DNA from 3 places in the Clostridium sp. CM037 genome. Region 2 is predicted to be linked to each of the others. Evidence: riboswitches for the same ligand, from Rfam matches in the RefSeq annotation. Region 2 holds a riboswitch; each other region holds the start of a gene.

Region 1 (10,787 bases), 830 kb from region 2:
CAAAAATATAACCACAGTTTCTACATTTCCAAATAACTGATTCTTCTTTATTAAATACTGTATTATTTTCTATATTACTTAATAGTTCTCTATATCTTTCTTCATGATGCTTTTCAACATCAGAAATTTTTCTAAAAACAAACGCGATATCATCAAAGCCTTCCTCCTGCGCAACTTTCGCAAATGCTGGGTAAAGATCTGACCACTCTTCATTTTCTCCATTTGCTGCCGACAATAAATTTGCTTTAGTGTCTCCAAGACCTACAGGATATGTGGCATTAATTTCTACCACTTCTCCATTTAAACTTTCATTTAAAAACTTAAAAAATCTTTTAGCGTGTTCTTTCTCATTATCTGCTGTTTCTATGAATATATTAGCTATTTGTACATATCCCTCTTTTTTCGCTATAGATGAATAATAAGTATATCTATTCCTAGCTTGTGATTCACCTGCGAATGATTTCATAAGATTTTCAGCTGTTTTTGTACCCTTTAATGTTTTCATAAAATGCCTCCTTGTTTTTATAATTAAAGAAAATAATTATTTCTATTAGAGTATACCCTAAATAGTATAGTTTGCTTCTTTTAATCCATACTATTTTAAGAAAGTTTACTAAATTACCTGTTAATTAAGTTTATTCTAAGTTTGTACCTTATTTCCAAACATCAGTATCAACACCAATAGATTTTGATTTGAATTTAGTTCCATCGGTTTTTTTATAATTTTTCAATATTTTTAATGCATAGTTAGACCCAATTAATATAATTGGAACATTTACATAAACTAAAACAATATTTACAAAATCACCTATGTACCATAAATTTGTAAGTTCTAAACCAGCAAGAACTGTTAATGCGCCAAATGGAACAAAGAATAATGCACCAACCAAACGTATTCCCATGATAAATTTCTTATTTCTAGATATTAAATTTGCGGAGACTTCTGCAAACAATATTAAACCGAGCAATGTTGTAAATGCAAACATTCCATAGCATAGCGAAACAATAATTGTAACCGTCCCATCTAATGCAGTACCAGGAACTAAGTATTTGATTGAGGATAGGTAAACTGTAAGTTTCGACGCTTCTATACTTTCCCATGAAACTCCAGCAGTGCCTGTCCAAACATGTGCCATAACAATAACAAATCCAGTCATACTACATATTACCATTGTGTCAAGAAAAACTCCTAGACATTGTACAAAACCTTGTTCTGCAGGATGTTTATTCTCCGCTGTAGCAGCCGCCATTGTAATTGTTCCTTGTCCAGCTTCATTGGACATTAACCCACGCTTAATTCCTTGAGCTAAAGCCACACCAAATGCCCCACCAAATAATGCATTGGGCTTAAATGCTCCACCAATCACTTCTTTAAAGAAATACGGAACTTTATCTAAGTTAACTAATATTATTAAAATAACTATAAGTGTATAAATAACTGCCATAATAGGTACCAGTACATCTGTAACTGCAGTAACTCTTTTTATTCCTCCAATTACAGTCAAAAGAACAGTAATTATTAAGACTATTGCTATACCATAATAAACTGTAGATTGACGTCCAAAGGTTTTTCCAGCTATAGTATCAGCTATTGAACCGAAACTTGTAAATAAATGAAAAGCTTGAGATGGGATAACAAACAGTGCATATATTATAAAAAGTGAAGACAGTATAATACCTACCCACCGTTTATTTCCCAAAATCTTTTGACCATAAAATGGAAGTCCACCTACGAACTCCTTGCCATTTTTCTCTTTAAAAAGCTGTGCAAGTACAGATTCTACAAAAGCCGTGGACATACCAAAGAAAGCTGAAACCCACATCCAAAATAGTGCCCCTGGTCCGCCAACAGATATTGCTCCTGTAACCCCCATAATATTACCTGGACCTACACGCATAGCAGAACTTAGTAAAAATGATGCTAATGAACTAACCCCAGTATCTGTTTCCTTTTTTGTAGCAAGGATCTTAATTCCTTTTTTAAATGCCATAACTTGAATAAATCCAGTTTTAAATGTAAGATAAATTCCTGTTCCTAAAAGTAAAATAACTGCAAAGGCAAAATTACCTAAAACCGGGATGTTTTGATACCACTTAAAATTAGTTGGAAATTCCCATAGAAAATCCGCAATAGGAACTATAAAATTAAAAAAATTATTTATTGCTTGAAATAATACACTCATTTTTAAACCTCCATATTATAATGTTATCCTTATTTGCATTTTAGAATTAATTACTCCAAAAATTATTTGCATACGGTAATTATACACTAATAAGGTATAAAATGAATTTTTTAAAAAATAAAAGTATAAAAATGTCGTTAAACTTTATGCTTTACTATAAAAAAATCATCTTACTTTCGACTATTACGCCCAAAGCAAAATGATTTTATGGTTTTATATTTTTTTTAGAAAGCAGGAATTATATCTCCTTTATATTTATCTTCAATAATTTTTTTAACTTCTGGAGAATTTAATGCCTTTGAAAGTGCTTCTATATGAGGTTTAGTTTTATCTTCTTTTCTAACTGCAAGCACATTTGCATAAGGAGAATCTTTTGACTCAATTGCTAGTGCGTCTTTTGTCGGATTTAAATTGGCTTCTATTGCAAAATTTGAATTTATAACTGCTGCATCCACATCTTTTAAAATCCTTGGAAGTTGAGGAGCGTCTAATTCAGTTATTTTAAAATTCTTTTTATTTTCAGTAATATCAAGTTTAGAAATAAGATCTCCCTTTTTTAGTTTTAATAGCCCTTCCTTCTCAAGCACTCTAAGTGCTCTTGCTCCATTTGTAGGATCACTTGGAATAGCTATTTTAGCTCCATCTTTTAAATCACTAAGTTTTTTATATTTGTTAGAGTACACACCCATAGGTTCAAGATGAACCTTTACAGTATAGTCTAGGTCCACTCCCTTTTCTTTACTAAAGGATTGCAAATAAGGTATATGTTGAAAGAAATTAGCCTCTAATTGTCCCTCGGCTAGTGCAGTGTTTGGTGTTACATAGTCAGTAAATTCTACTATTTCGAGAGTATATCCCTCTTTTGCGAGAATCGGCTTTATAGCCTCTAATATTTCTTTATGAGGCACTGGTGACGCACCTACTTTAATGATTTTTTTCTCAGTTACATCCGCCTCTTTTTTTGCTCCACATCCACTCAGTGTAAAAATCACAACTATTGTCAATAATATGCTTAATATTTTTTTCATTTTTAATTTCCTCCTCTTATTTTTCTTTTAATATTTTTATAATTCAATCATCTCCTGCTGAGCTGTATATTAACGACTTCAGAAGGAGATTTATACTCCCACTGAAGTTTTCTATTTGTTAGGTCAAGTAACTCCTACTTATAGAAGTGGGAGACTTTCCTTCTGAAATGTCGTTCAAAACTTATTTAATCATTTTTCTGTACAATATATTTCCTAAGGCTTGAATTACTTGCACAACTGCAATTAATATAATTACAGTGTATATCATGATATCTGACTTAAATCTATAGTAACCATATTTTACGGCTACATCTCCAAGTCCCCCTCCACCAATTGTCCCAGCCATAGCTGAGTAACCTATAATGTTTATTATTGTTAACGTAACTCCAAGAACTATAGACGGCATTGCCTCTTTTAACATAACCTTAAATATAATTTGATAGGTTTTTGCACCAAATGACTTAGCTGCTTCAACAATTCCATAATCCACTTCTAAAAGTGCAGATTCTATTATTCTTGCAGCAAAAGGTGCTGCACCAAGCGTTAGAGGAACTATAGCTGCATTAGTACCTATTGTTGTTCCAACTATAAGCTTAGTTAAAGGGAATATAGATATCATTAGTATAATAAACGGAAAAGACCTAAGTATATTTATTACTAAATTTAAGATTTTATAGATTAAAGTGTTTGGCCTTAGGCCTTTAGGACCAGTTATAATTAATCCTACTGCTGAAATAAACCCTAAAATAACTGTAAAAATTGTGGATAATGTTACCATATATATAGTTTCTTTTAGTGCAGGTAATAAAATGTCTTTAAATAGCATTTATACTCTCTCCCTTGTGCTTCTCAAGCTGCACAGAATAATTAATGAGCTCCCACTCTATAGATTTTTCATCTAAATAGTTTAATATCTTCTTCTTATTCTCTTTACTTGCATTTATTATGAGACTTCCCATTACGTTATCCCTAAATTTTTCAAGCCTGCCCCATACTATTGAAAAATCAATATTTAACTCCCTGGCAATTGATGTTATAAGGCAACTCAGGGTAATTTCCTTTGTAAAAAATATTTTAATGTTATATCCCGTGCTAGGCAGTAATTCTTCCTCTCCCATAAGTGTTTGCATTTCCTTTGTTGGCCTAATAAATAGTTCATCGGTAATGCCATGGCTTTTAATTTCCCCTCCTTCTAAAAGAATAAATTTATTACAAATTTCTTTTACCACTTCCATCTGATGGGTAACTACAATAATTGTTATATTAAATTTGTTATTGATAGCTCTTAAAAGCTCTAATATAGATTTTGTAGTTTTAGGATCTAGTGCAGAGGTAGCTTCATCACAAAGTAATATTTTCGGATTAAGTGAAAGCGCTCTTGCAATTCCAACTCTTTGCTTCTGCCCTCCGCTAAGTTGTTTTACATTGGTGTTTGCTTTATCCTTAAGTCCTACTAACTCTATTAAGCTATCTACTCTTTTTTTAATAAAATTTTTATCGTTTCCCCATATTTCTAGTGGAAATGCTATGTTTTGAAAAACATTTTTACTGTTAATAAGATTAAAACTTTGAAATATTATGCCTACATTTTTCCTAAACTCGCGAAGTTCTTTCAAACTTAGCTGTTTCACCCCTTTTCCCATTATATTAATGGTACCTGTATCATAGGTTTCAAGCCCATTAAAGCATCTAAGTAAAGTGGATTTACCAGCTCCACTGTGACCAATAACACCATAGATATCACCTTCCTCCACTGTAAATGAAACATCATTTAACACTTTAACCGCTGAAAAACTTTTACTTACACCTCGAACTTTAATCATGATATCCCTTCTCCTTTTCATTTTTTATAATTCATCTTTACCTTTTGATCCTTTCTTTAAACATCACTCTAAAAAAATAGAGGCCAAGAATAAACTTGGGCTCTACTTCCAAACTTATTCTTATCTTGCAGCAATGCTGCAGGAATTAACACCATGTATCATAATATGATACTGGTTGTCGGGGTTCATAGGGCCAGTCCCTCCACCTCTCTTGATAAGACACTATTAAATTTTATTTACATCTATTCAAAAAACAAAAACCTCTTTCATCATTATATAATGATGAAAGAGGTATAAAATTACAAAGACACCTCTCTCATCTTCCGCTAATTTACAATGAAATTAACGCAGGATTTAGCACCTATTCAGACAATAACGTCTGATGGTTGCCGAGATGTCATCGGGCCAGTCCCTCTATCTCTCTTGATGAGAATTAACTTATTTATTAAATTAGATTTATAATATCACTATATGAATGCTATGTAAAGAAGTTTTTATATACACCTTCTCCAAACATCATACAACTGTCTAATGATGTTTCATCATAATATATATTTTGTTCATACTTTATATATAACATAAATATTCATGTTACATTATTTATGTTATAATATATTGTAATAATTATATTGTTCTAGGAGGATACATTGTATGGCTAATGCTTGAAACGCCAATAAGAAATAATTAACATCAATTGAAATTATTTCCCATACCGCGGCGTTATTGACAAGATTGTAAAATAATTGTATTATACACACATAAACTAAGCACTTTTTTAATAGTATAAGAGAGACCCATAAGATCTCTTTTATGTGACCTAGTATTAGAAATTCAGTAATAACAATTGAATATAAGACTAAAAACAGGATAATACTTATGGCGACCAAGTAAGCCCCCCTTTACGTATGTATGAAGCATGGTCATTCAGGACTAACCCTGGACATTTTTTGTATAATAAAAAAAGGAGGAGATATTAATGGATGATAATAAAAATGTAGAACCCATAAAAACAGCACCAGTTAAAAAGAAACTTTGGAAAAAAATCGTTAAAGGTTTATTGATATTTTCTGCAATAATTTTCGTATCGGCTACGATAACTTTAGGATATGGTTATATTAAATATGGGGCTAAAATAGAGGCAACTATAAAGGATGCTAACAACATAGCACAAACCATAAATGAAACCTCCTTTAATACCCGAAAACCAACACAATTTTTTGATACTAATGGTAAATTATTAAAAGAATTTAAAACCAATACATATTATTATACAAAAGAAGCAGACTTAAATCCCTATATAGGTAAAGCTGTTACTTCAATAGAAGACCAAAGGTTTTATAAACATAATGGTATAGATTATAAAGGTATAAGGAGAGCTGTCTGGGTATATATAAAATCCAGGGGAGCTATCGTACAAGGTGGTTCAACAATAACGCAACAACTTGCAAGAAATGTATTCCTTACATTTGACGTAACCTTATCGAGAAAATTAGAAGAGTCTGTTGTAGCGCAGAAATTAGAAGAAAGATACTCAAAAGATCAAATATTGGAATTTTATGTAAACAATATAAACTTCGGCAATGGATGTTATAGTATTGAAAGTGCTTCACAATTTTACTTTCAAAAGAATAATAAAGATTTAGATTTATCTCAAATAGCTATGCTTGTTTCAATACCTAATAATCCATCTGTTTATAATCCCGTGACTCAGCTGGACAATGTTATAAAGAGGAGAGACTTAGTTTTAGATAAAATGCTAAGCTTAGAACAAATTTCACAAAGCGATTTTGATACAGCAAAAGCAGAAGTTATTAAATTAAATATTAAACCTCATACAGCACCTGAACCTATGAGTTACGATATTCAATATGCTGTTCACAATGCAACCTTAAAGTTAATGGAGCAAAATGGTTTTGTTTCTAAATATTCTTTTAGTAATGATAATGATAGAAAAACTTATTTCACTAAGTATAATGATGAATATGAGTCTAAAGAAAAACAACTTCTTAGTGGAGGATATAGAATAGATACATCTATTGATACTGCAAAACAAGAAAAATTACAAAGTGTAGTAGATAGTCATTTGGCTCAATATACAAGCACCAATAACAAAACAGATTTATATGAAAAGCAAGGTGCAAGCGTTACTATAGATAATAATACTGGAGAAGTGGTAGCTATAGTTGGAGGTAGAAGCCAAGATGGCAATACCTTCAACAGAGCCTTCTTAGGTGTAAGACAGCCAGGTTCCGCTATAAAGCCATTAATTGCATATACCCCTGCATTTGAAAAAGGCTACATTCCCGCTAGTGAATATGAAGACAAAGCATTTGATAATGGTCCCGCTAATGTTGATAATCAATACAGAGGGTCTGTATCTTTAAGATATGCAGTTGAGCAATCTATAAACACTATCCCGGTTAGATTAGTGGGGGAAATGGGCGTAAAAAATTCGTTGAAATATTTACAAAACATGGAGTTTAAATATACAACTCCTCAAGATATTTACCCTATAATTGCTATAGGTGGTTTTACAAAGGGTGTTACACCAGTTGAAATGGCTTCAGGTTATTCAACCCTTTCAAGAAACGGTGAATTCGTAAGTCCGACTAATGTATGTAAAATAACCAATACAGTAGTTAATGAAGTATTATTTGAAAATAACCATAAGCAAACTAAAGTGTATGATAGTGGTGCCTCTTATCTTATGACAGATACTTTAAAGGGTGTGCTAACAGAAAGTCGAAGTCATTCAAATTTAGCCCTTAGTAACTATCCCTTTACTGCAGGTAAAACAGGAACCACAGATCAATCAAAAGACGCTTGGTTTGTAGGATATACACCTTATTATACAACCTCTGTATGGGTAGGAGATGATATTCCAGCGCCACAAAACATGTATGGAGCCCAAGAACCAGATCAGATATGGAAAGAATATATGGAGTACCTACACCAAGGTCTAGAACAAAAAGACTTTATTCGTCCTAATACAGTAGTTGATAGAAATGGAGTATTAATGAATACTCTATATATCAAATTAAATGAAAATGGTAAAATAAAAGCAGAAAAGAAAGTCATAGAAAACCCAAGTGATGATGCTGCAAAAAAAGCAAGTGATGATGCTGCAAAAAAAGCAAGCGATGATGCTGCAAAAAAGACAAGCGATGATGCTGCAAAGAAAGCAAGCGATGATGCAGCAAACGAAGCAGCTGCAAAAGCGGCAGCAGACAAAGTAGCTGCTGACGCAGCAGCTGCAAATGAAGCCGCAGCAAAAGCAGCCGCAGACAAAGCAGCTGCAGACAAAGCAGCCGCAGACGAAGCAGCCGCAGACAAAGAAGCTGCAGACAAAGAAGCCGCAGACAAAGAAGCCGCAGACAAAGAAGCAAACGAACAACCACCAGCCACAGCCCCTACACAATAACCCAGCGCGAACGTTAAATCATCACCTACGCTGCTGCACTATTAATGACTTTCCTTCCGAAGTGTCATTAATCAGTAATTATATTTTATTTTAAAAGAGGGTAAGTATTTAAAAATACTTACCCTCTTTTTTTAACACTATATTTAAGCATACCGTTGATATCCTATATACAAGCACCCTTTAATTAACACAACTTAATATATACGCAGGAAGTATATTCATAAATTCTCTTTTTAAATCTATACACCTAAAATAATTACTTATAAACCCTTTCTTAAACAATCGTATTGGAAGGTTATGAATTTGCCTTCTTTTCTCAAAATTTCATTAGTTTTATTTAAAATATCGCAAGATATTTTTTGGGGCAAAGATGAAAATGGCAATCCTGAAATAACATAATCTACATATGGAATGTCATGCATCCGTAAATACTTATCTATATTCTCTGCTGAATCATTTACTATCAGGAAATTTTTCTCGCCTTTGAATTTCTCTTTCAATAACTTATAAAATTCATTATTATATTCTATAATGATAATTACAGTATCTTTGTTTCTTTTTTTAATTAGCTTATCTGTAAAAACGCCAAATTTCCATTTAATTGATGGAGATTCAGTAAATAAAAATGCCGCCACCTACTTTGTTCTATAAGCCAACCAGCTAGAAAATCTTCCTATATTTTTAAAAGAAACTATATTGCACAAGATCTCAGTTAGTTTTCCAAATTTTCTATAACAAAAATTAAATGTTAAAAATGGAATCCATTGTTTTTTGGATTTCGGCAGTCTTTTCATTATGTTTTTGAACGTGTACACCTCTTTATATATCCATAGATAGCCATTATATAATTCTTCTGCTGTCATACTCTTGGGTTTATATACAACATGGGCAGTATTATAATTAGACAAATTAAAATCTACTATTCTATTTTCCTCGAATAATGATAAGTATAACTTTGTGCCAGGATAGGGGGTAAGAATATGGGATGTTACCGTTTCTATTTTATTTTTAACTACCCATTCTAATATACTCTTAAATATTGAGGCATCATCTTCATCTAATCCGAAAACAAAACTAGCATTTATCATTATTCCTCTTTTATGAATTTCATCCACAAGCTTCTCATATCTATTCACACTATTTTGTACTTTATGAACACTTTTTAATGACTTACTGTTTATACTTTCAAAACCTATAAAAAGGCTTTGACAGCCTGCCGCCTTCATTTCATCTAATAGTTCAGGCATGTCAACTATATTAGAAGTAACTGCTGCATTCCACTTTAATTTAAGAGGTTTCATTTCCTTTAATAATTTTTTTGTCCATTTTGGATTTCCAACAAAATTATCATCAATAAACATTATATGTCTTGTTTTTAATTTATTTATATCTTTAATTACATCATCTATAGGTCTATTAATATAGGTTTTAAGGACATTTTTGCAACTATTATAGCAGAAATCACATTGAAATGGGCATCCCCTGCTTGTGCTAATTATATTAGTATATAAATATTTTTCATTATCAATAATATCATAATTAGGTGATACTATTTCTTCTCCCGAAATATTTTCCATATCATAATATATCTTTTTAAGCGAATTGTTTTCTTTATCCTTAAGTATCTTTACCCAAACTCTCTCAGCCATTCCCACACTTATTGCGTCAAAACTATCAACAGTTCCCTCTGGATCTGATGTTATGTGTATCCCCCCCGCAATTACTGTTACACCACGCTTTTGGAACTCCTTTGATATTTCTACTGCTCTATTCATAACATCTACAGCAACAGTTATAACCACCAAATCTACCGGTTCATTGAAATCTATCTTTTCGACATTTTCATTCTCAATATTAACTTCATGCTCTTTTGGCGTAAGATTTGCTATTGTTAATAAAGCTAACGAAGGAGACATTCTTGTTTTTAATTTTGTATCCATAGGTCTTTGTACCATTGCAGGTTGAATTAATTTGATTTTCATATAATCCTCCTCAAATAAAGCGATATCGCATAATATTCTACGCTAGTGAGACGACCCTAATAAATTATACCATTACATACCATAATTAACTTACTATTTTTTCTATTTTCCCCGCCCGTATAACTTTCTCCCGCGTGACTCCAAATAAGAGATTGAAACGTGGAATTTCTGCTCTTCTTATTTGGAGTCACTTCTTGAGTATGTATTAATCTTGTTTTCAAAGTTGGATCCCTATGTAGGTAAAGCTGTCACTTCAATAGAAGACCAAAGATTTTATAAACATGGTGGTATAGATTATAAAGGTATAAGGAGAGCTGCCTGGGTATATATAAAATCCAAGGGATCTATCG
Region 2 (10,787 bases):
TATACATCAGGTGTATTATATTTTTTTGAAAAATTATTCTATGTATATTTAATGGTAATTAAGTACATCATTATCTATAGGAACTACATTATGTTAAATTTAGTTCCTGTAAAAATTATCTGATTGTAATAGTAATAATTTAATTAATGTTGCAGCTTGAGCAAGATGAATAGTTACGAAGGTGATGATTTAATCTGAAAATGGGTTAAATGGTTGGAAAGTAAATAAATGTTTAAATACATTATAAAATAAATGATTAATGAAAGGACATAATATGAGAGAAATAATATTACACTGTTTTCAATGGAAAATCTCAGATATAACTAAAATTTTAGATAAAGTAAAAGAGTGTGGCTATACATCTATACAGGTTACTCCCGTGCAACCTTGCAAAAAAGGAGATGAATGGTGGACATACTATCAACCGCTATCATTTAAAATAGGTAATAGAAGTGGAACAAAGGAAGATTTAACAGAATTATGTTATAAAGCTAATAAAATAGGAATTAAAATCATCGTTGACGTAGTGTTACGACATTTAGCGGGTGATGAGAGTGGAAAGCTAATACCAAGTCAAACCGTAGATCAAAACTTACGAGATAACCCTAAATTTTGGACTAACGCAAAAAATACAGTAGATTATGGCAATAGAAATGCAATAGTTAACGGTGCTTTTGGATTACCAATGCTCAATTACAATGATGTAGAATTACAAAAAATTTATATAAATTTTTTAAAAGAACTAAAGAATTGCGGAGTGGGTGGGTTCAGAATCGACATGGGTAAGCATTTTGCATTAGAAAGTGAAGGAAGTTACTTTTGGACAAGGGTATTTGGTGAATTTAAAGATATGTTCAACTATGCTGAATGTATCGAATCCAGTAAAGAGCTATTAAACAAGTATACACCTTTTATCAATGTGTTAACTGATGGTGATGCAACCAACCAGAGCAAGATGGTTATTTATGTAATGTCCCATGACACCGAGGAAAGCTGGGGATTTACTAAAAGCATGGATGATAATGTGATAACATCAAAATGGGATTTACTATTAAAAAATCATAAGGAAAGTAATGTATTATTTTATATTAGGGCATATTCAGATTTATGGAAAATGGAAAATATTAAAAATATTAATTTGGCAGGATAAATGACTGCCATATTTATTTTTGAAATTAGACTTGCTTTTAAAAAACTTGTATGTAAAAAATGATTAATAGAAAAAAGGGACTTTAAGGAGAGGGTGGAGGAAGGTTTGTCAATATGAGGAGACTATGATAGTATATAAGCATATAAGGAACTCCCTATATTTTTTTTGTGAATTTTAACTTTGTAATTTCTATTCTTATGAAGTTGTAAAAAGAAAATTGACAATAATTCTTATGTATTAGAGTTAACAATAACGAATGGAGGAAATGAAATTATGGCTGATTTGCCAAATTGCCCAAAATGTAATTCAGAATACACTTACGAAGATAGAAGTATTTTTGTTTGCCCTGAATGTGCTCATGAATGGACTTTAGAATTAGAAACAGAAAGTAGTGAAGAGAAAAGGATTATCAAAGATGCAAATGGAAATGTATTAAACGATGGTGATTCTGTAACAATAATCAAAGACCTTAAAGTAAAAGGAAGTCCATTAGCCATAAAAAAAGGTACAAAAGTAAAAAATATACGTTTGGTTGATGGAGATCATAATATTGATTGCAAAATTGATGGGTTTGGAGCTATGGAATTAAAATCTGAATTTGTTAAAAAGGTATAAATCAAGGTTTAATGTAATAGAACCGAAGTAGTGAACTTCACCCCATTGAATGATTATAACTAAAAAAGTTGTAAAATTCATTTGATGGGGTGTTTTTATATATAAATACTAAAAGGAGAATAAGTTTAATAAAATGATTCCATCCTTATTATACTTTCTATTTTGTTGACGTTTTCTAGTTCTTTTATTTTTTCTAATGAAATTCTTATGTTTTTTTCTGAACTTTTATGTGTAATAAATCCTAGTGGTCCATGATCATCGTGCCTTACATCTCCAGTAACGGACATAATGCTGACATTGTTTTCCCCAAATATTTTCGCTGTATCTCCTAAAACTTCTACTGTATCTTTAACATTAAGTCTAATATAGAATTCTGATTCATTTTCTTCTGATTTTTTCACTTCTTTAAAATCAGTCTTGTCACTTAGGTCTAATAAGTCATAAGGATTTACATTATTTCTTAATATGGATATTATATCACCTACAACTGCACTTCCAGTTGGAAAAGCTCCAGCGCCTTTTCCATATAGCATTAACTCTCCAACTGCATTTCCTTTTATCATAATAGCATTAAATGCATCGGCTACATTTGCCATTGGGTGGCTCGAAGGTATTAGGGTTGGATGTACTCTTAGTTCTAATTTGTTATTTACTTCTTTAGCTATTGCTAAAAGTTTTATTGAATAACCAAGTTTTTTAGCATATTCTATATCTATGTCACTAATACTTCTTATTCCTTCTCTATAAATACAATCATGATCTACCTTAGTTCCAAATGCTAGAGAAGACATTATTGCAAGCTTATATACAGCGTCAAAGCCATCAACATCAGAGGTTGGGTCTGCTTCAGCATAACCCTTTTCTTGCGCCTCCTTTAGTGCTTCATCAAAGCTAATCCCATCCATTGTCATTTTGCTTAATATGTAATTAGTTGTTCCATTTATAATTCCAATTATCTGCTCAATCCTATTGGCTGTAAGGCTCTCATTAATCTCGCGTATTATTGGAATTCCACCAGCCACACTTGCTTCATAATAAAACAATACGTTTTCTTTCTCCGCTGTTTTAAATAACTCTTCGCCCCAGTTCGCGATAACTAATTTATTAGCAGTTACAATATGTTTTTTAGATTTCATTGCGCGTATCATATACTCTTTAGATTTATCGCATCCACCAATAAGTTCAACCACAATTTTTATACTTTCATCATTTATAATATCATCAATGTTATCTGTTAATAGGCCATTAGGTGCTTTGATATCTCTTTTTTTATTTATATCTTTTACAAGTATTTTAGCAACTTCTATTTCATAATTTGAACGTTTCATTATTTCTTTTCTATTTTCGTGAAGTATTTTCCATACACCCGTCCCAACATTTCCAAAACCTAAAATCGCTATTTTTACCTTTTTCATAATAGTTTTCCTTTCTAAACTTTAAAGTTATTCCTCCGTCATCTAAGGTGATGGAGGAATATAGTTAGGAACAAGACCTTATTTTGAAACCAGCTGCCAAAGAATTATTGACTTTTTATTGAACTGATTTTTCTAGAGCTTGCGTCAAATCGTATATAATGTCATCGATACCCTCAACGCCAATTGAAAGTCTTATCAAATCTGAAGTAACTCCAGCAGATTTTTGCTCCTCTGCGTTAAGCTCTGCATGAGTTGTACTTGAGGGGTGAATTATTAGAGATTTTGCATCTGCAACATTTGCAAGCAGCGAAAATAATTCTACATTATTAATGAATTTTTTTCCAGCTTCAAGGCCACCTTTTATTCCAAAAGTGAATATTGATCCTGCTCCTTTTGGTAGGTATTTTTTAGCTAAATCTTTGTATCTGCTCCCTTCAAGTTCAGGATAATTTACCCATGAAACATTTGGATGCTTACTCAAAAATTCAACAACTTTCCTAGCGTTTGTTACATGTCTCTCAACTCTTAACGATAATGATTCCAAACCTTGAAGAAATAAAAATGCACTTTGAGGGCTAAGCGTCGCACCGGTGTTTCTTAAAAGTTGAACTCTAGCTTTTAAAGCAAATGCTGGAGCACCTAAATTAGCATATACTATTCCATTATAGCTTTTATCCGGAGTTGTAAAATCAGGGAATTTACCGCTAGCTGCCCAATCAAATTTACCAGCATCAACTATAATTCCACCAATAGTAGTTCCATGTCCTCCAATGAACTTTGTTGCTGAATGAATAATTACATCTGCACCATACTCAATTGGACGGCAAAGGAAGGGAGTTGCAAAGGTATTGTCAATAATAAGGGGTATTTTATTTTCATGAGCAATATCCGCTACTGCCTCTATATCTAGAACATTTATTTTTGGGTTTCCCATTGTTTCAGCATAAAGTGCTTTTGTTTTATTCGAGATAGCTTTTCTAAAATTTTCAGGATCATCTGGATCAACAAATGTTACGTTAATTCCAAGTTTTCTAAGAGTAACATTAAATAGTTCATAAGTACCACCATATAGAGTGCTTGCAGCTACTATTTCATCGCCTGAATTTGCTACATTAAGTATTGCATAGAATGTTGCAGCTATTCCTGAAGCTGTAGCAAGTCCTGCTACTCCGCCTTCGAGAGCGGCTACTCTTTTTTCAAAAACGTCTGTAGTTGGGTTCATTATTCTTGAATATATATTTCCTTCTTCTTTTAATTGAAATAAATTTGCTGCATGATCTGCATTTTTAAAAACAAAAGATGATGTTTGATAAATTGGGACTGCTCTCGAGCCTGTAGTAGGGTCTGGAACCTGCCCTGCATGTACCTGTAATGTTTCAAAACTTAATTTTCGCTCACTCATATTAATTTCTCCTTTTATAATTATTTTTCAAAAAAAAGCTGCTCTCCTATAAGGAAAGCAGCATGATTAATTTTATTAAACAATAAAATTGTATCATAAAATTTGCTATCGTCCTTATCTTTCAGATTTTACAATCTGATGGAATTGACACCATTGCACTTCTTTTAAAAATGCTGGTTGTCGGGCATCATCGGGCCAGTCCCTCTGCCGCTCTGGATAAGTTATATTTAGTTGTTAGTATTTAGTACATTATTTATTTAGATTTTTGGGGAAGAAAAAAAGCTACTTTCCTATAAGGAAAGTAGCAATAGTTAACTTTAATAAACAATAAAATTGTATCATAAAATTTGCTAACATCCTTATCTTTCAGATTTTACAATCTGCAGGAATTGACACCACTACATTCGAATAAGAATGCTGGTTGTCGGGCTTCATCGGACCAGTTCCTCTGCCACTCTGGATAAGTTGTATTCAGTTATTAGTATTTAGTATATTACTCATAAAAACAATTGTCAATACTTTTTTAAAAGATAAAGTTATTTTAATTATGCCCTTTTATAATACTATATGCTGCACTGAACATACCAAATAAAATGCCAACGATAGGGAATATAATCCAATTAATGTGCCATAGATTAAAAACTAATCCACTGACAAGGAAGATACAGATTGCTAATGGCCATACGATAGCAGCAACTGCACCAATAAGTTTATTATCTTCAGTTTCTTCTTTTGAAAAGTCACCAATCTGTAAAAGAATACTGAAACTCTGCTTAATATTTCCAAAGTATATGAAGATGAAAGCGGCAATAGCAACCATCACAAGTAAAACAACTACTCCGTAGCTTGATGCATTGTCGCCAAAAGCGGATGATACGAAAAGTGCAACTGGGGATATGACACATATGCATACACCCGTTATTATAGATATCATATAAGTTGATGCAAAAGCATTATTTTTTTGATTTATAATTGCTTTTGCATGAAGAGGTAAATCAAAACCGCTTTTTAGATACTTGTATTTTTCTAGCTTCATACCGGAATAAATGAATAAAGCTACAGCAGGTACACACAGTAAGAATAGTGCAATAATGCCAAACATATCGCTGAAATCTTTTGAAATGCCTTTACAGATAATGCCACCATCTATGAGAGTGGTAATTAATATTAATATAGCTGTTGCTATAATACATAAAAAAACACCTATACCCATCAATAAGCCAGATTCTTTTTTTGTAGTCATAAAGTTATCGGCCTCTTCTTGTGTAATGGTTTTAAGTATCGCACCCTTTTTCATATGTTCGATGCCAAGTTCATCAATTAATTCGTCAATATTGCCAAATTCTGAGATTACAATACCAATGGCCTCATTTTCTGATTTTCCATCATTCTTATTCTCGTTATATTTTTCTTCCATATTCCATAATAAATCATTTTTTAATTTCATCGTCTGATTTGTTCTTGGTAGGACTTTAAACATATTATCTAAATAATTTTTTATAGTTTCCATTTTAATCCCTCTCCTTAATAAATTTATTAATAACTTCTTTTGTTAAGCTCCATTCTTCACATTTTTCTTTATAGTAGGTTAAACCTACGGGGGTGATTTTATAATATGTGCGTCTTTTACCAAAGGTTTCGTCTTTATAGAAAGATTCGATATATCCATTCTTCTCAAGACGGTTGAATGCTGAATAGAGTGTGGTCTCTTTCATAACATACTTCTCCTCTGATAATTTCCTGATGTTTTTTGATATTTCATACCCGTAGGATTCGCCATCTTGAAGCATAAAAAGAATAATCGTATCATTATATCCTCGAATTACATCGCTGCTTATCAAATTATATCCTCCTTCGCTTTTACTGCATCTGTAGTACTTTGTCTGTCGTGGTAATTCAAGGATAACACAATTACTACGACAGGTAAAGTGTTTTCTAAAATTTGAATAGATGTAATATTACTGTAAGTTTTGAAGATGGTACCTTATAGATTATTATGATAAACTATATACAGTAATAATTAGATTGGAAGGAATGGTGAGTTATGGACATAATATTTTTATTAAAAGCAATTATAATAGCAATAGTAGAAGGGGTAACTGAATTTATCCCAGTATCGTCTACAGGACATATGATATTGATTGGATGGGCAATTGGGTTTGAGGGAGAGTTTGTAAAGATGTTTGAAGTTGTAATCCAACTTGGAGCAATAATGGCAGTTGTTGTTTTGTATTGGGAGAAGATTAGCGAAAGTATAATAGAATTTTTTAAGTTTATATTTACTAAAGGAAAAGAGGGAAAGAAAGGATTCAGGTTTGGGATAAATGTTATTACGGCATCTATTCCAATGGGAATTGCAGGAGTAGTATTATACGATAAAATAAAACTATTGTTTACACCAGAGGCAGTTATAGTAGGATTCATAGTTGGTGGATTATTGTTACTAATAATCGAGAAGAGAGTTAGAAATAGGGATCATAAAGTAGAAAGTATAGATAGCATAACGCCTATACAATCATTTAAGATCGGTTTATTACAACTGCTTGCAATGTGGCCAGGAATGTCAAGAAGTGCTTCTACAATTATGGGTGGATGGATTGCAGGATTATCAACACCAATAGCAGCAGAATTTTCATTTTTTATAGCGATTCCAGCTATGATAGGGGCAACAGGTAAGGACTTATTTGAATTTGATTATTCTATAATGACACTAACATTATGGATTTCATTAATAGTAGGATTTGTTGTAGCCTTCATAGTATCTTTGATAGTTATGAAAAAATTTGTGGATTATTTAAAAAAGAAACCAATGAAAGTATTTGCAATATATAGAATAGTAGTAGGTATTATACTTGGAATATTAGTATTAACTAAGGTTATTATTTTAGCATAATCATAGAGAATAAATAGCAAGAGGTATTTTTTCTTATATAAATAGTAAAAGGAGAATAAGCATATGGAAAGTAAGCATATGGGAAATAATAAAGTATTAAATATTATAACTTCTATAATGATAGTAGCATCTATAATTATGGCTTTTTTTCTTTATGAAACAGTAAAGGGAAAAAATAAAATTACATATGTATTAAGTGATATGAAGACGGCAGTAAATGATGAAGGTAAAGACCAAACTTTAAAAAATGAAATAAACAAAGTAAAGGTTATAGATATAAACTTTCCTTTTATAAAAACAAGTATTGAGAGTACAGCAACGGATTGTTCAACAATTGGAAGTAGTATATTCCAGAAATATCAGGTAAATACACTTAAGAATAATATTAGTGAAATGGAGTTTGATGGGCTTCAGTATGAAAGTAATAAAATTATTAAAGGTAATCTAAAAGACTTTCTAATTGAAGTTACTTTTAACACAAGATACTTAAAAGATGATGCAAATCTATTAAAGAATTCTATGATAGAAGGTAAAAATAGACCCTTATTTAGAACAAGGTTCCATATAAAGGCTACAGATAAACCATTTACATATGAGCTAGTTGAAATAGGTAAGGATTTAGGAAGATAAGGTGTGCAGGAAGTAGGGAAAGATATGAATAAAAAGAATAAGATATTAATTGGTACATCAATAATTTTAGTTGTATTTTGTATTATAGGTGGATATTATATATATAATATCAAAAGCAATTACAGTAAAAATCATCCGATTATAGAATATAAAGATACTTCAAGACTTCAATATATAGCAGGTCCGATGCTTGAAAAATATCTAGGACAATATAAAATTAATACTAAGAATAAGGTAAATGAAAAGATAAGTTATTATACTTATAAAAGCAGTCAACTTATTGCAGGGGATAGTGGAACTTTTGCAATATCGGCAATATTTGATGTGGAGCCATATGATAAAGGTGACCTTAGCAAGCTAAGTAAATGGGGTTTAATAGATAATGATGGAATGATTCATTGTGATTGGACTTTAATTATAAGTAAGTTTAAAGGTAATAAGTATAAACTTTTAGATGTTTTACAAACCAGCGATGTAAAGAAAAAATTAGGTATATCAAAGAAAAATAGTAATATAATAGAGCCAGTAGTAACAGCGGATAAGTGTAAATATAAAATAGAAAAAGATGATGTGTGTATAACTTATGATGGCGGTGTAAATTGGACTAAAATTCCAATAGCGCTTATGCCGTTAGAGGATAAAGATAAGCAAGATACAAAATCAGATGACTTGAATAAAGGAAGTTATTATATATCCGAAAAGAAAACGGCTTTTATATATGGAACTGGAAGTTTATGTATATCGAGTGACGAAGGGAAAACGTGGAAAGATGTAAATTTACAAAGTGATATTATGGGTATAAGAAGACAATTCATTGGATTTACGGATGAAGGATTTGGATATGCAATTATTGCTGGCGATAGAGCAATGAGTTTTGAAATGATAGATATTTATATTAGTAAAGATGGAGGAGATACTTGGGACTTTAAAGGCCCATTAATGAAAGACGGATCAAGTCTTGCAACTGGAATTTCATTTTCAACGAGCAAAATTGGATTTATAACAACTAAAATTAATAGTATATATATGACTACTAATGGAGGAGAGAGTTGGAATACAATTGAGTTGCCAATGCCAGAGGAACTTAAAGGCATATATGATGATTCAGTAGCACCTGTATTTAAGGGGAGCCATGGTGAGCTTTATGTTGGACAAGGGGATGATGGTGACTATGGAGCAGGCAAAAGCCAGGTATGTAGGTTTATCAGTGAAGACTTTGGTAAGAACTGGAAATATGATGGAGAGGTTATAAAATAAAAAAATGGTTATATATTGATTATGCTAAGAGAATGCTTAAATGTTTAGAATATAAATAAACAGTATTAAAATAGTGAGACCCTACTAGAATCATTGATTCTAGTAGGGTCTCTAATTACAAAGCAATAGTTATTTTGTAAGCTTAATTATTATATCCTTATATTGAGAGTACTTGTTTAAAAGAACATCTCTTTTTAATATTTCAAAATCTTTAAAGTCAAAGCCAGGGGATACCATACAGCCAACAAGAGAGTAACCTGAACTATTCATAGCAGAACCAAAGATATAATTCTTAGGTACTAGGAATTGTGGAGTTTCTCCATTTTTTATATTAAGACCTAGTTGCTTAGTAGTAAGTTCTCCCTCTGGACTTATCATATATATTGTAAGGGGGGAACCTGCATGATAGTACCACATTTCATCTGATTTCAATCTATGAAAACTTGAAATTTCTCCATCTCTTAATAAAAAATAAATACTAGTCCAAAGTATTCTTTCACCTTCAAAGCTAGTTTTTAAATCATTGGAGCTAATATTTTCACAAGAGTCAAAGCTGCTTTTGTAGAAACCACCTTCAGGATGAGGTTCCATATTTAATGTGTCAATAAAGTATTGTGGTGAGTGCATAATTTATCTCCTTTGTAAAAAAAAATGATCATACTTAATTATAATCAAATAGGTCAGTAGTGACAAGGGTAGTTTCATTAAGATTATAACTGTAGCAGCATCAATACAAAAACTGTATTAGAAAATTCCAATACAGCTTTCGTATTTGTTTACTCAATTAATCCCAAAAACCGTCATGAACATTTACGACATCTTGCTCAATTTCTTCAAAAGGGCCTTCAACATTAATATTTTTTTGTCCTTTTGCAAAGACATATCTGCAAGATAAATCAAAGGTTGGATTTATATCATTATTACCAGTAAGCTCTAGTAATCTTTTTTCGCTTATACCATATACTACTTTCCCCACATTACCCCAATATATTGCACCAGAACACATTACACATGGTTCGGCAGTTGTATATAAAGTACAATTCCAAAAAAAGTCTTTTGAGTATTTAGTGGAAGCCTTTTCCATTAAAATTGTTTCGGCATGGCCAGTGCATCTTTTTTCAGTTAATTCTACATTTTCTTGTTCAAGAAGTATATTTCCTTCACCATCTACTAATATAGCTCCCAATGGAGTATTTCCATTTTCTCTTGATTTTTTTGATATGTCAATTGCTTTTTTTTATATAAAATATATGATCTTTTCTAGCCCAATTAACTCCTCCTCCATACAATATAATGAGCTTATGTTAAAGTAATTATATTTGTTGTAACGAATGTTTTAAGGTTGCCAGTAAGCAAAACCATAACTTGATATAACGAGGCTCAATACTAATAGTGCTGAACCTATTCCGCTTAAAAATTTATTGG
Region 3 (10,787 bases), 170 kb from region 2:
TTAAGCTTAACTACTTTAACACATTTACTGTCAATAATATCTCTTAGTACATTACCCGGTCCGACAGATGGCAATTGGTCAACATCACCAACAATTATAAGTCTAGTTCCTACGCTGATAGCTTTTAATAAACTATTCATAAGCATTATGTCTATCATAGATGCTTCATCAATAATTAGCACATCACAATCTAAAGGCGATTCCTCACTTCTAGAGAACTGCGACCCATCATCTCTGCCTACTCCAAGTTCTAATAACCTATGTATGGTTTTGGCTTCGCGACCAGTAGCCTCTGTCATTCTTTTGGCAGCCCTTCCGGTGGGCGCAGCCATATAAACTTTCATTCCTGCTTCTTCAAATACCTCTATAATGCAATTAATTATAGTAGTTTTGCCAGTACCTGGACCTCCAGTTATAATTTCAATACTATTTTCTGCAGCACCACAAATAGCAGTCTTTTGAGACGTTGCAAATTTTATGTTTTTTTCTTCTTCGAAGTCATTAATCTTTTCTTGTATGTCTATTTCTAATTCATCATACTTTTCTATAGATAAGGTTATAATTTTTTTAGTAATAGCTAATTCACAATAATAGAACGGCATAGTGAAAACACAGTCTTCTTCATCAATATTTTCGACTTTCAATTTTCCCTGCAATACATTATCATAAACATTTTTTTCAATTTCTTCAGCCGTAACCCCAAGAATATTTTTAGATTCTTTGTATAATTTGTTTAAGGGCATATAAGTATTTCCCATAGCGCAAAATTCATTTACCACATAATTAATTCCACTTTGTATTCTAAAAGGCGACTCTTTGTCAATGCCTAAACTTTGTGCTATCTTATCTGCAATTTTAAATCCTACTCCAGAAATGGTTTCAGTTAACACATAAGGATTATCCTGCACTACCTTTATAGAGTCTCCTCCATATTTTTTATAAATTTTCACACATTGGTTAGGTGTTACTCCATATGTTTGAAGAAATATCATTATATTTTTAACTTCTCGTTGCTTAGAATATGATTCAAAAATTAATTGAATCTTTTTTTGTCCTACACCATCAATCTCTTTTAATCTTTCAATTTCATTATCTAATATATTCATGGTGCTTTCACCAAAGTGCTGTACAATTTTTTTAGCAGTTATTGGTCCAATTCCTTGAATAACTCCTGAAGCTAAATATTTTTCTATACCTTCAAGTGAACTCGGTATTATTTCCTCACATTGTATTATTCTAAATTGCTTGCCAAATTGAGGATGAGTAACCCACTCCCCCGTTAATTTCAGGTTCTGCCCTTCACTTATATATGGCACAATGCCTACCACAGTTATCTGCTTTTTATTATCATTCAAATGAGCAATTATATATCCATTTTCTTCATTATGAAATACTACATCTTCGATTATCCCTTGTATTTCCGGCATAAAATCTCTCCTATTTATAAATTCATATAATAACATTAATAATAATATTATTAGCAATAATATTATTATTAATGTTATTATATCATATGTATTTTACATCTCTTATGTTCAGTATACCCCTATCTTAGGTTTTATCAAAATGCTACTTAATAATCACATGCACTAAAAAGAGATAACAATTAATAATTGTTATCCCTTTTTTTATATTATACGTATTTTTTTATTTCATCAACCTTGTTTAGTTTTTCCCATGAAAGATCTAAATCAATTCTTCCAAAATGTCCATAGGCAGCTACTTGTTTATAAACAGGTCTTCTTAGTTCTAATTCTCTTATAATTACAGCTGGCCTTAAATCAAATACTTTTTCAACTATTTGAACTATTTTATCATCGTCAATTTTTCCTGTTCCGAAAGTTTCAACCTCTATAGATACTGGTTTAGCTACACCTATAGCATAAGCTAACTGAATTTCCAATTTATCTGAAACTCCTGCAGCAACTAAATTTTTAGCAACCCATCTTGCAGCATATGCAGCGGATCTATCAACTTTTGTTGCATCCTTTCCTGAGAATGCTCCACCGCCATGTCTTCCATATCCACCATAAGTATCTACTATTATTTTTCTTCCTGTTAAACCAGAGTCTCCTTGCGGTCCTCCAATTACAAATCTGCCTGTAGGATTTATATAATATTTAGTACTTTCATCTAATAATCCACTTGGAACTACAGGTTTTATTACATGCTCTTTTAAATCATTTTCAATTTGATCATGAGTCGCTTCTTCTGCATGTTGAGTTGAAATAACAATAGTATCTATTCTTACTGGCTTATTATCTTCATACTCTACAGTAACTTGAGTCTTTCCGTCCGGTCTTAAGTAATCTAATGTGCCATTTTTTCTTACTTCGCTTAACTTTCTTGCTAATCTGTGAGCCATAGCAATTGGTAGTGGCATGTACTCTGGCGTCTCATTAGTTGCAAATCCAAACATCATGCCTTGATCACCAGCACCTATTGCGTCAACCTTATCAATCTCGCCTGCTTTAGATTCTAATGCCTCATCTACTCCCATAGCTATATCTGTTGATTGTTCATTAATAGACGTAAGTACAGCACATGTGCTAGCATCAAACCCGTATTTTGCTCTAGTATATCCTATGCCTTCAATGGTATTCCTGACAACCTTAGGAACATCTACATAACAACTAGTTGTTATCTCTCCCATTACTAAAACCATTCCTGTAGTAACCGCTGTTTCACAAGCAACTCTAGCATAAGGATCTTGTTCTAAAATAGCATCAAGTACGGCATCTGAAATTTGGTCACAAACTTTGTCTGGATGTCCTTCTGTAACAGATTCTGATGTAAATAATCTTTTCATTATAATTCTCCCTTCTACTCTCTAAAATTTCCTTATAAAAAAATAAAACCTCTTCCAAATATAAGAAGAGGTGATTTAATCATCTCCCTTATCTTGCAGATTATAACTGCAGGAATTGGCACCATGGTGCATTGCACCGGTTGCCGGGTTTCATAGGGCCTTTTTCCCTCCACCTCTCTTGATAAGAGTTATCAATTATTAACTTTTAATTATAATACCATATGCATTCTATAGTGTCAACAGAATCTAAACTCTGTAAAAAATAAAAAAAGACATCTATAGATGTCTTTTGGTGGAGGAGGACGGATTCGAACCATCGAAACATTACGTAACAGATTTACAGTCTGCCCCCTTTGGCCACTCGGGAACTCCTCCATATGTGGAGCTGGCAATAGGAATTGAACCTACAACCTGCTGATTACAAGTCAGCTGCTCTACCGTTGAGCCATGCCAGCATGCATTTTATTCTATTTTAAAAAGAGTATTATGGTGGGAACAACAGGGTTCGAACCTGTGACCCTCTGCTTGTAAGGCAGATGCTCTCCCAGCTGAGCTATGCTCCCATAATTTATTTAAACCATAATTTATTGTAAACCATTATAAATGGTGGAGGAGGACGGATTCGAACCATCGAAACATTACGTAACAGATTTACAGTCTGCCCCCTTTGGCCACTCGGGAACTCCTCCACTTATGGAGCTGGCAATAGGAATTGAACCTACAACCTGCTGATTACAAGTCAGCTGCTCTACCGTTGAGCCATGCCAGCATATTATGTTTTATTATTTTGCCGTTTTACCGTGTCGACAAGAATTATTATACAACTTTAATTAATTAATTTCAAGTCTATTATCCTTTAATAAACGACTTCTTCTCTCCATAACTATACTATTCGCATATTTGCTTAATATTAAGCATTGATACAACTTACTATTTTCCAAATAATTCATTATATTTTTTATTTGGTTTTCCTTCATATAGTTAATATACTTATATATCATTTTTTAATAAATCATTTTTTTATTCTTTATTATAATAATACACGGGATTTATTCATATAAATTATTCATAGGAAACTAATAATTTTTCCCCAGCGCAATACAAGGAGGTATATTTCTTGAGTAAAGCTAAAACCCATTATAAAGATCCTTTAGCATACTATACACTTTCTAATTTTCTAAAAGACTATATTGACAAAAATACTTTAGTTGTTTGCATAGGTACCGATAGATGTATAGGCGATTGTCTAGGTCCTTTAGTTGGTACACTTTTAAAAAATAGTTCCTTTCCATTACCTGTATATGGCACTATAGATAATCCAATTCATGCCTTAAACATAGATAGTAAATTATCTAAAATAAATGCTTTGCACCCAAATTGTACTATAATAGGTGTAGATGCTTGTTTAGGAGACATTTCAAATATTGGAGAACTCCAAGCTAGAAATTATCCAATTCATCCTGGCAAAGGTGTAGGGAAAACCCTTCCTAAGGTAGGCACTCTTTCATTAATAGGTATAGTAGATTCAAGTGATGATAGTGAATTATTTACAAATAGAAACATAAGATTGAGCTTGGTAATGGATATTGCTAATGTTTTAAGCAGGGCCCTCTTGCATTCATATTATTTGCACTCCCTTACCAATGAAGAAAATAATTTAAGCCCTGTTTAACACGATTTAATTAGTTTTAAATAATTATCCGCAATTTAAATTTACAAATCTTATATAATATAAAAATAAGCAATACAATTAAACTAATAATTGTATTGCTTATTTTTATAGCTTGCTTACACTTTTTATTCTGTTAAGCATAATTCCCTTCCATTGAATGAATTATCTAACTTATCCATATAATCCAATACTTTACCTGTTCCGAGTGCTACGCATGAAATCGGATCCTCTGCTAGGTATACCGGAACTTTAGTAACCTCTTGTATGAGCTTACCTAAGCCTTTTAACAATGCACCTCCACCAGTCATAACTATACCTTTATCAGCTATATCTGCTGAAAGCTCAGGTGGTGTTTTTTCTAATACTGAATGTGCACATCCTGCTATTAAATATACCGCCTCTTTTAAAGCTTCTCTCATTTCTTCTGATGATACTTCTAAATTCTTAGGAAGACCTGTAATTAAATCTCTCCCTCTTATCTCCATGCTTGTCTTTTCTTCTTGTTTATAAGCACAACCTATGTTGATTTTTAAATCCTCTGCAGTCCTCTCACCAATCATTAATTTATGTTTTTTTCTGATAAATTTTATAATCTCTTCATCAAACTTATCACCAGCTACTTTAACTGATTCACGTACAACCATGCCTCCTAAAGAAATAACTGCAATATCAGTCGTCCCTCCACCAATATCAATAACCATATTACCACTTGCTCTAGTAATATCGAGTCCCGCTCCGATTGCCGCTGCTAGTGGTTCTTCTATAAGTTGAACTTTCTTAGCTCCGGCATTTCTACCTGCATCTTCCACCGCTCTTCTTTCTACTTCCGTTGCTTCGCAAGGTACACATATTACAACTTTTGGAGAAGACAGCCTTCTTTTCCCACAAGCCTTCTTTATAAAATGATTTAACATTTTTTCAGTTATGTCATAATCCGAAATAACACCGTCCCTCATAGGGCGTATTGCCACAATATTGCCTGGTGTCCTTCCTATCATTTGCCTAGCTTCTTCTCCTACTGCCAATACCTTATTATTATTTCTATCTATGGCAACAACAGAAGGTTCTTTTAATATAACACCTTTTCCTTTAATATATACAAGCACTGTAGATGTACCCAAATCTATTCCCATATCTGTACCCATTCTAAAAAAAAACATTTCAAAACCACTCCTGCTCTTTAGTATATTCAATATTTAAATTACACTAAACTCTATTCTATAAAGCTATAAGAAAACCCTCTTTTAATTTTAAAATTTTTTTATAGTTTTTAGCTTCGAATGTTTTTATCCTTGTGCTTCTTTATATTTCAATTTAGTTGCTCTTCCGCCTCTTATATGTCGCTCAGCTTTATTTATATCCAAAATTGTTTTTGCATCGCTGGCAATTTGAGGATTTATTGTGGGTAATCTTTCCGTCATATCCTTGTGTATAGTACTCTTGCTAACGCCAAACACTTTGGCAGTTCTTCTTATTGTAGATTTTGACTCGATAATGTACTTAGCAACTTCTAGTACTCGATCTTCAATATAGTCTTTCAAGTGTTGCCTCCTTAACCCTTATATATTTATAAATATGCATTATCTTGCTTTTAAATTCCATTCCAATTAGTCATCTTCCAATATATTTTTAAAAAATGGCTAATTGAGATGGTTATTGGTTATTTTTTAGTTTCTTCAGGTTGATATTTCTCATACTTTACATATTTAGCAGGATCAACATTCTTATTACTCTGCAAAACTTCAAAGTGTAAGTGAGATCCATATTCTTCCTTAAATGAATTTAAACTAGTGTTTCCCACTGTACCAATTTGCTGTTTTTTAGTTACTTTATCACCTTTTTTTACTAATATTTTTTCATCTAGATTAGTACTGTTAGTAACAAATCCATTTTGATGATCTATCTGAACCATCTTACCTTTTTGGCCATTAACGTCAGTACCAACTTCTTTAACTATTCCATCCATAACTGCTACAACTGGCTCCCCTATTTTTGCTTGAATGTCAACGCCTAAATTTGTTCTATAGCTTCCATCAGTCTTCCACACTACTGAATCAATATCTTTTGAATATGCCCTTGCGAGTAATCCATTCGCTACGGGATTTTCAAATTTAGCATTAACTGATTTGGAAACTGCTGATGCTGCTTTTCCTGTTGTAACTTTTTTGATGTCTGGTACCGCTTTAATCGCTTCAGCCTTAGCTTTCTTTTCTTCTTTTACTTGAAGAGCACCCTCATATTCTTTTTGTTGCGCTTTTATAACATCTCCTGCATTTGCTTGTTGTTTTTGTAATGCTTCTTGCTTGCTTGAAAGCTTCTTATTATTATTTGCTGTTATAGACGCCACTGAAGCTACTATACATAAACAAACAAATAAAATTACATAGAATCCTTCCTTCTTAAAAAAATTTAATGTCTTATTGTTTTCGTTCTTATTCATACAAACACCTCCATTTGTATTTTTGTCCATATTTTATTAAAACATACATATTTCCTAAAATTTATTTAACTTAATCTGCATTTTAATAATATTTATATCTTATAGTTTAAAACATATTTTAAATTTTAAATTACTCACCCTTAGTTTTGCTTAAATCATATTCAAGTTTATTTTTATAAAAAGCAAAGCTGATTATCCATTTTTTTATAGGATAACCAGCTTAGGTGTATTTTTTCATTTGGATATAACAGTCCCTTGATAATAATGAGTTAATATTTCAATATAGGTTTTCCCATCTTTCGCCATCGCATCCGCACCCCATTGACTCATCCCTACACCATGACCATATCCGCTGCAATCTATTTCTATGTTGCTTAAATTAAACTTCATTTCAAAATTCGATGATTTTAAACCAAGCATTGTTCTAAACTTACCGCCTGTCATGGTTATATCCCCTACCTTAATACTCTTAACACTTCCTGCCTCAGTCCTATCAATTACTGTTATTTGTTTCTTAACATTAGTTGAGGTTACCTTAGCATTATTATAGTTTTTATTTATAATTCGACTTAGATCTTTATACTTTAAAATTTTACTACTCTTAAAGCTTCCTGCTCTTTCTTCGCCTGGACTTTCTACACTCCTTAAATAAGGTATGCTATCGCTAAATACCTCTTCGGAATTTTCCGTTTTTCCACTGCTAGTTGCAAAATAATAAGGCTCCATTACTAAGTTGTTGTTATATGTTAAAACTTGTCCTAACGTCCCTTTAACCGCCATTTTAATCTTATTCCAATTTTTTTGACCAGAAGTTCCCCATTCTTTTATACGTTCTTCTTTAGTCCTATAAACTTGACAGTGGACTGTATCGCATAAATCAGCTCCATTACCATTTTTACATGGGGTTCCTCCCATTTCTGTGACATGAGCTAAAGCATAAGTCCTAGCCGCCACTGCTTGAGATTTTAAAGCTTCTATTCCAAAAGTAGCTGGCATTTCTGCTGCAACAACTCCCGTAACATATTCTTCTAAATTAAGTTCTTTTATAGTATTCCCTTTTGACATAAAAACTTTAACTTTAGTGATTTTGGCTAGTGAACCATATTTTATAATATTTTCATTGTCTTCTACCTTAATTGCAGAGTTTTTACCCTTATTTATACTTTTATTATTTCCTACCCCCACTATTAAAACAGATGTAATAACTATAAATGCAATAAATGCAGTTATTAATAGAAGGATATTTTTTAAATGTACTGTAATAAAAACTCTTCTCATTTTTTTCTCCTCTCGTTATAAAACAACCTTTACATTATACATATTAAATAACTATAAAAAATATTACTTTTTTCCATTGACTAAATCCCTGTAAAATAATAGTGCATACTATTATGTATTTATTAATAGAGCTAGCGGATAAAAAGATTTAGACCAGTTGTAACCAAAAGGCACCCAAAAATAATATACTAGTCATTGTGCTAGTTTATTATTTTTAGGTGCTTATTATAAAATAATTGGAATATAACACTTATATATTCCAACTATCCAAGTTTAAATTATAAATGAACCGCCATATATTTTTATCGATTATTGAATTTCCCTGTTATTTATGAGAACTCACTCTTTCTATGTCTGCTCCTAGTCCCTTTAATTTCTCCTCAATAGAAACATAGCCTCTATCAATATGATATATATCATTTATTGTAGTTGTGCCCTCTGCTGTAAGTCCTGCAAGTATTAATGCCGCTCCCGCTCTCAAATCTGTAGCTGTAACTTCTGAACCTGTAAACCTATCTATACCTTCTATTACGGCACTTCTACCATCTATTTTTATATTTGCTCCCATTCTCTTTAATTCTGTGGCATGCATAAATCTATTCTCAAAAATAGTTTCTGTAATTATACTCGTTCCTTTTACTGTACACAGTAAACTCATCATCTGAGCTTGCATATCTGTAGGGAACCCAGGGTATGGCATAGTTTTTATATCTATTGGGCTTAACTTTTTCCTACCATCAACTACTATGCTATTTTTATTAATTTCTATTCCTACTCCCATCTCTGTAAGTTTTGCTATTATTGGTTTTGAATGAATTTCATCAATGCCATTAATTTTAAACAAGCTTTTCGTTATTGCAGCAGTTATCATAAATGTACCCGCCTCTATCCTGTCATATATCGGCTTATAAACAACTTCTTTAAAATCTTTAACGCCTAAAATTCTTATAGTGTCTGTTCCTTCTCCATATATTTTTGCTCCCATGGCCCTTAAGAACTTTGCTAGGTCTACAATTTCTGGTTCTTCTGCTGCATTTCCTATTATTGTTTCTCCCTCAGCTAGCGTTGCTGCCATCATTATATTTTCCGTAGCCCCAACTGACGGATAATCTAAATATATATTGCTGCCTATTAATTTTTTTGCTTTCGCTTCCACATACCCGTGACCTACTGATACTTCTGCACCTAAAGCTGCTAATCCTTTTAAATGAAGATCGATAGGCCTAGTTCCAATATTGCATCCACCCGGCAGAGAAATCTTGAAGTTTCCAAATCTTCCAAGCATAGGACCCATTATTAAAAAAGATGCTCTCATTTTTCTAACTAATTCATCATTAGCCCCATTATTAAATAAATTAGTAGTATTAATTTTCACCATTTTAGTAATTTTATCTATATTAATATCTGCTTTAAGAGATTTTAATACATCGCAAATTACAAATACATCTTCAAGCATAGGAGCATTTTCAATGGTACAACTATTACCGTTTAATATTGTTGCTGCAAGTATAGGAAGAACCGAATTTTTAGATGCACTTATATCCACTTCACCCTCTAATTTTTTCCCACCTTTTATAACTAATTTATTCATTTACTTCCTCCATTATATTGTTATTTTTAATAAGTTGTAATTATTTCAGGTGTACCAATGATAATGTATCTTCCAGATGAATAATTACATACAGCATAATTAAAATCGATTAACTTTTTATTGATTACCAGCTCATCGTATTTTTTAGTATATGCTATAGTACTTAGTCCATTGTTTATACTCACAGTCTCAATATTGTAAGTCCCATGGGATTTCAAAACTTTTATTATCCTATTATTAACACCATAAATGTCTTCATTTTTAACACTTGAACTACTCTCTACCATTTTCGCCTTTAGGTATTGAAAATATTTGATGTTTTTACCTCTATAGCCAATACTAGTGCTAACTTTATTTTTAAGAGATACTAGTCCATTTTCGTTACCTATCTTACTTATGTTTATAGTTATATCATTCTCACTTTTGTATTTTAAGGCTTCTATATATCCTTCAACATTTTCATCAGAAAACTCTATACAATAAGAATTCTCACTTTCGGAAATGTTTAATTTTGTTTTTTTGTTATTAAGTTCTAAAGACCTAATTAAATAGTCACAAAATTGTTTTGGTTCTTCTCCAGTTTTAAAGCATGTTTTCAATCCATACTCCACAGTTTTGCTTTTAGTTTGGAGTAATATTTCATCGAATAAATTAACTACCTCCTGTGCATTTGAGATTTTAACATTAATTTGTAAAATAATTAGACTTAATACTATACACAAAAGTGCGATACTTTTTCTTTTCATTTTAATCCCCCTACCCTTCAATTAAATTCTTGACCATAATTTATTTTTTTATTCTATAAATAATGGTTTTTTAATATTCATGTTATTAATAAATTCATCCCCCAGCACAAGTGTGAAGAGGGCTATTTGATTCATTATATAGGCAGGGTTATTGTAAAAATTGATATTTAGTATATATATCCATTCTTTATATTATTAATATATAAAATTTTAGTGGAAATGTGCTAAAAAAAATCAAATGCATTTTTAAG

Evidence for each region. Region 2 has a riboswitch for S-adenosylmethionine ahead of ACWJKP_RS18505 (O-acetylhomoserine aminocarboxypropyltransferase/cysteine synthase family protein). Riboswitches for the same ligand answer to the same signal wherever they lie in the genome.
Region 1: it holds a riboswitch for S-adenosylmethionine, as region 2 does, so the genes downstream of both, ACWJKP_RS02405 (methionine ABC transporter ATP-binding protein) here and ACWJKP_RS18505 (O-acetylhomoserine aminocarboxypropyltransferase/cysteine synthase family protein) in region 2, are expected to answer to the same signal.
Region 3: it holds a riboswitch for S-adenosylmethionine, as region 2 does, so the genes downstream of both, metK (methionine adenosyltransferase) here and ACWJKP_RS18505 (O-acetylhomoserine aminocarboxypropyltransferase/cysteine synthase family protein) in region 2, are expected to answer to the same signal.

Annotation. Positions count from the first base shown of each region.
Region 1 is NZ_CM143650.1:449,407-460,193, reverse strand. Features, by position in the region: gene rbr (rubrerythrin) at 1-505, opposite strand, end outside; gene ACWJKP_RS02420 (alanine/glycine:cation symporter family protein) at 654-2,183, opposite strand; gene ACWJKP_RS02415 (MetQ/NlpA family ABC transporter substrate-binding protein) at 2,408-3,211, opposite strand; gene ACWJKP_RS02410 (methionine ABC transporter permease) at 3,393-4,037, opposite strand; gene ACWJKP_RS02405 (methionine ABC transporter ATP-binding protein) at 4,027-5,034, opposite strand; SAM riboswitch class I at 5,152-5,255, opposite strand; SAM riboswitch class I at 5,348-5,467, opposite strand; gene ACWJKP_RS02400 (transglycosylase domain-containing protein) at 6,011-8,455, shown strand; gene ACWJKP_RS02395 (class I SAM-dependent methyltransferase) at 8,716-9,090, opposite strand; gene ACWJKP_RS02390 (B12-binding domain-containing radical SAM protein) at 9,091-10,437, opposite strand; gene ACWJKP_RS02385 (transglycosylase domain-containing protein) at 10,649-10,787, shown strand, end outside.
Region 2 is NZ_CM143650.1:3,847,100-3,857,886, reverse strand. Features, by position in the region: gene ACWJKP_RS18520 (alpha-amylase family glycosyl hydrolase) at 275-1,150, shown strand; gene ACWJKP_RS18515 (zinc ribbon domain-containing protein YjdM) at 1,424-1,765, shown strand; gene ACWJKP_RS18510 (homoserine dehydrogenase) at 1,891-3,180, opposite strand; gene ACWJKP_RS18505 (O-acetylhomoserine aminocarboxypropyltransferase/cysteine synthase family protein) at 3,296-4,582, opposite strand; SAM riboswitch class I at 4,694-4,805, opposite strand; SAM riboswitch class I at 4,939-5,049, opposite strand; gene ACWJKP_RS18500 (permease prefix domain 1-containing protein) at 5,124-6,092, opposite strand; gene ACWJKP_RS18495 (PadR family transcriptional regulator) at 6,094-6,423, opposite strand; gene ACWJKP_RS18490 (undecaprenyl-diphosphate phosphatase) at 6,627-7,475, shown strand; gene ACWJKP_RS18485 (hypothetical protein) at 7,539-8,105, shown strand; gene ACWJKP_RS18480 (WD40/YVTN/BNR-like repeat-containing protein) at 8,130-9,362, shown strand; gene ACWJKP_RS18475 (cupin domain-containing protein) at 9,492-9,989, opposite strand; gene ACWJKP_RS18470 (nucleoside deaminase) at 10,147-10,548, opposite strand; gene ACWJKP_RS18465 (hypothetical protein) at 10,699-10,787, opposite strand, start outside.
Region 3 is NZ_CM143650.1:4,020,758-4,031,544, forward strand. Features, by position in the region: gene recD2 (SF1B family DNA helicase RecD2) at 1-1,427, opposite strand, end outside; gene metK (methionine adenosyltransferase) at 1,634-2,809, opposite strand; SAM riboswitch class I at 2,895-2,997, opposite strand; tRNA gene ACWJKP_RS19225 (tRNA-Tyr) at 3,100-3,184, opposite strand; tRNA gene ACWJKP_RS19230 (tRNA-Thr) at 3,190-3,264, opposite strand; tRNA gene ACWJKP_RS19235 (tRNA-Val) at 3,297-3,372, opposite strand; tRNA gene ACWJKP_RS19240 (tRNA-Tyr) at 3,414-3,498, opposite strand; tRNA gene ACWJKP_RS19245 (tRNA-Thr) at 3,504-3,578, opposite strand; gene yyaC (spore protease YyaC) at 3,927-4,481, shown strand; gene mreB (rod shape-determining protein) at 4,607-5,641, opposite strand; gene spoIIID (sporulation transcriptional regulator SpoIIID) at 5,768-6,022, opposite strand; gene ACWJKP_RS19265 (M23 family metallopeptidase) at 6,142-6,921, opposite strand; gene spoIID (stage II sporulation protein D) at 7,156-8,199, opposite strand; gene murA (UDP-N-acetylglucosamine 1-carboxyvinyltransferase) at 8,525-9,790, opposite strand; gene ACWJKP_RS19280 (YwmB family TATA-box binding protein) at 9,817-10,536, opposite strand.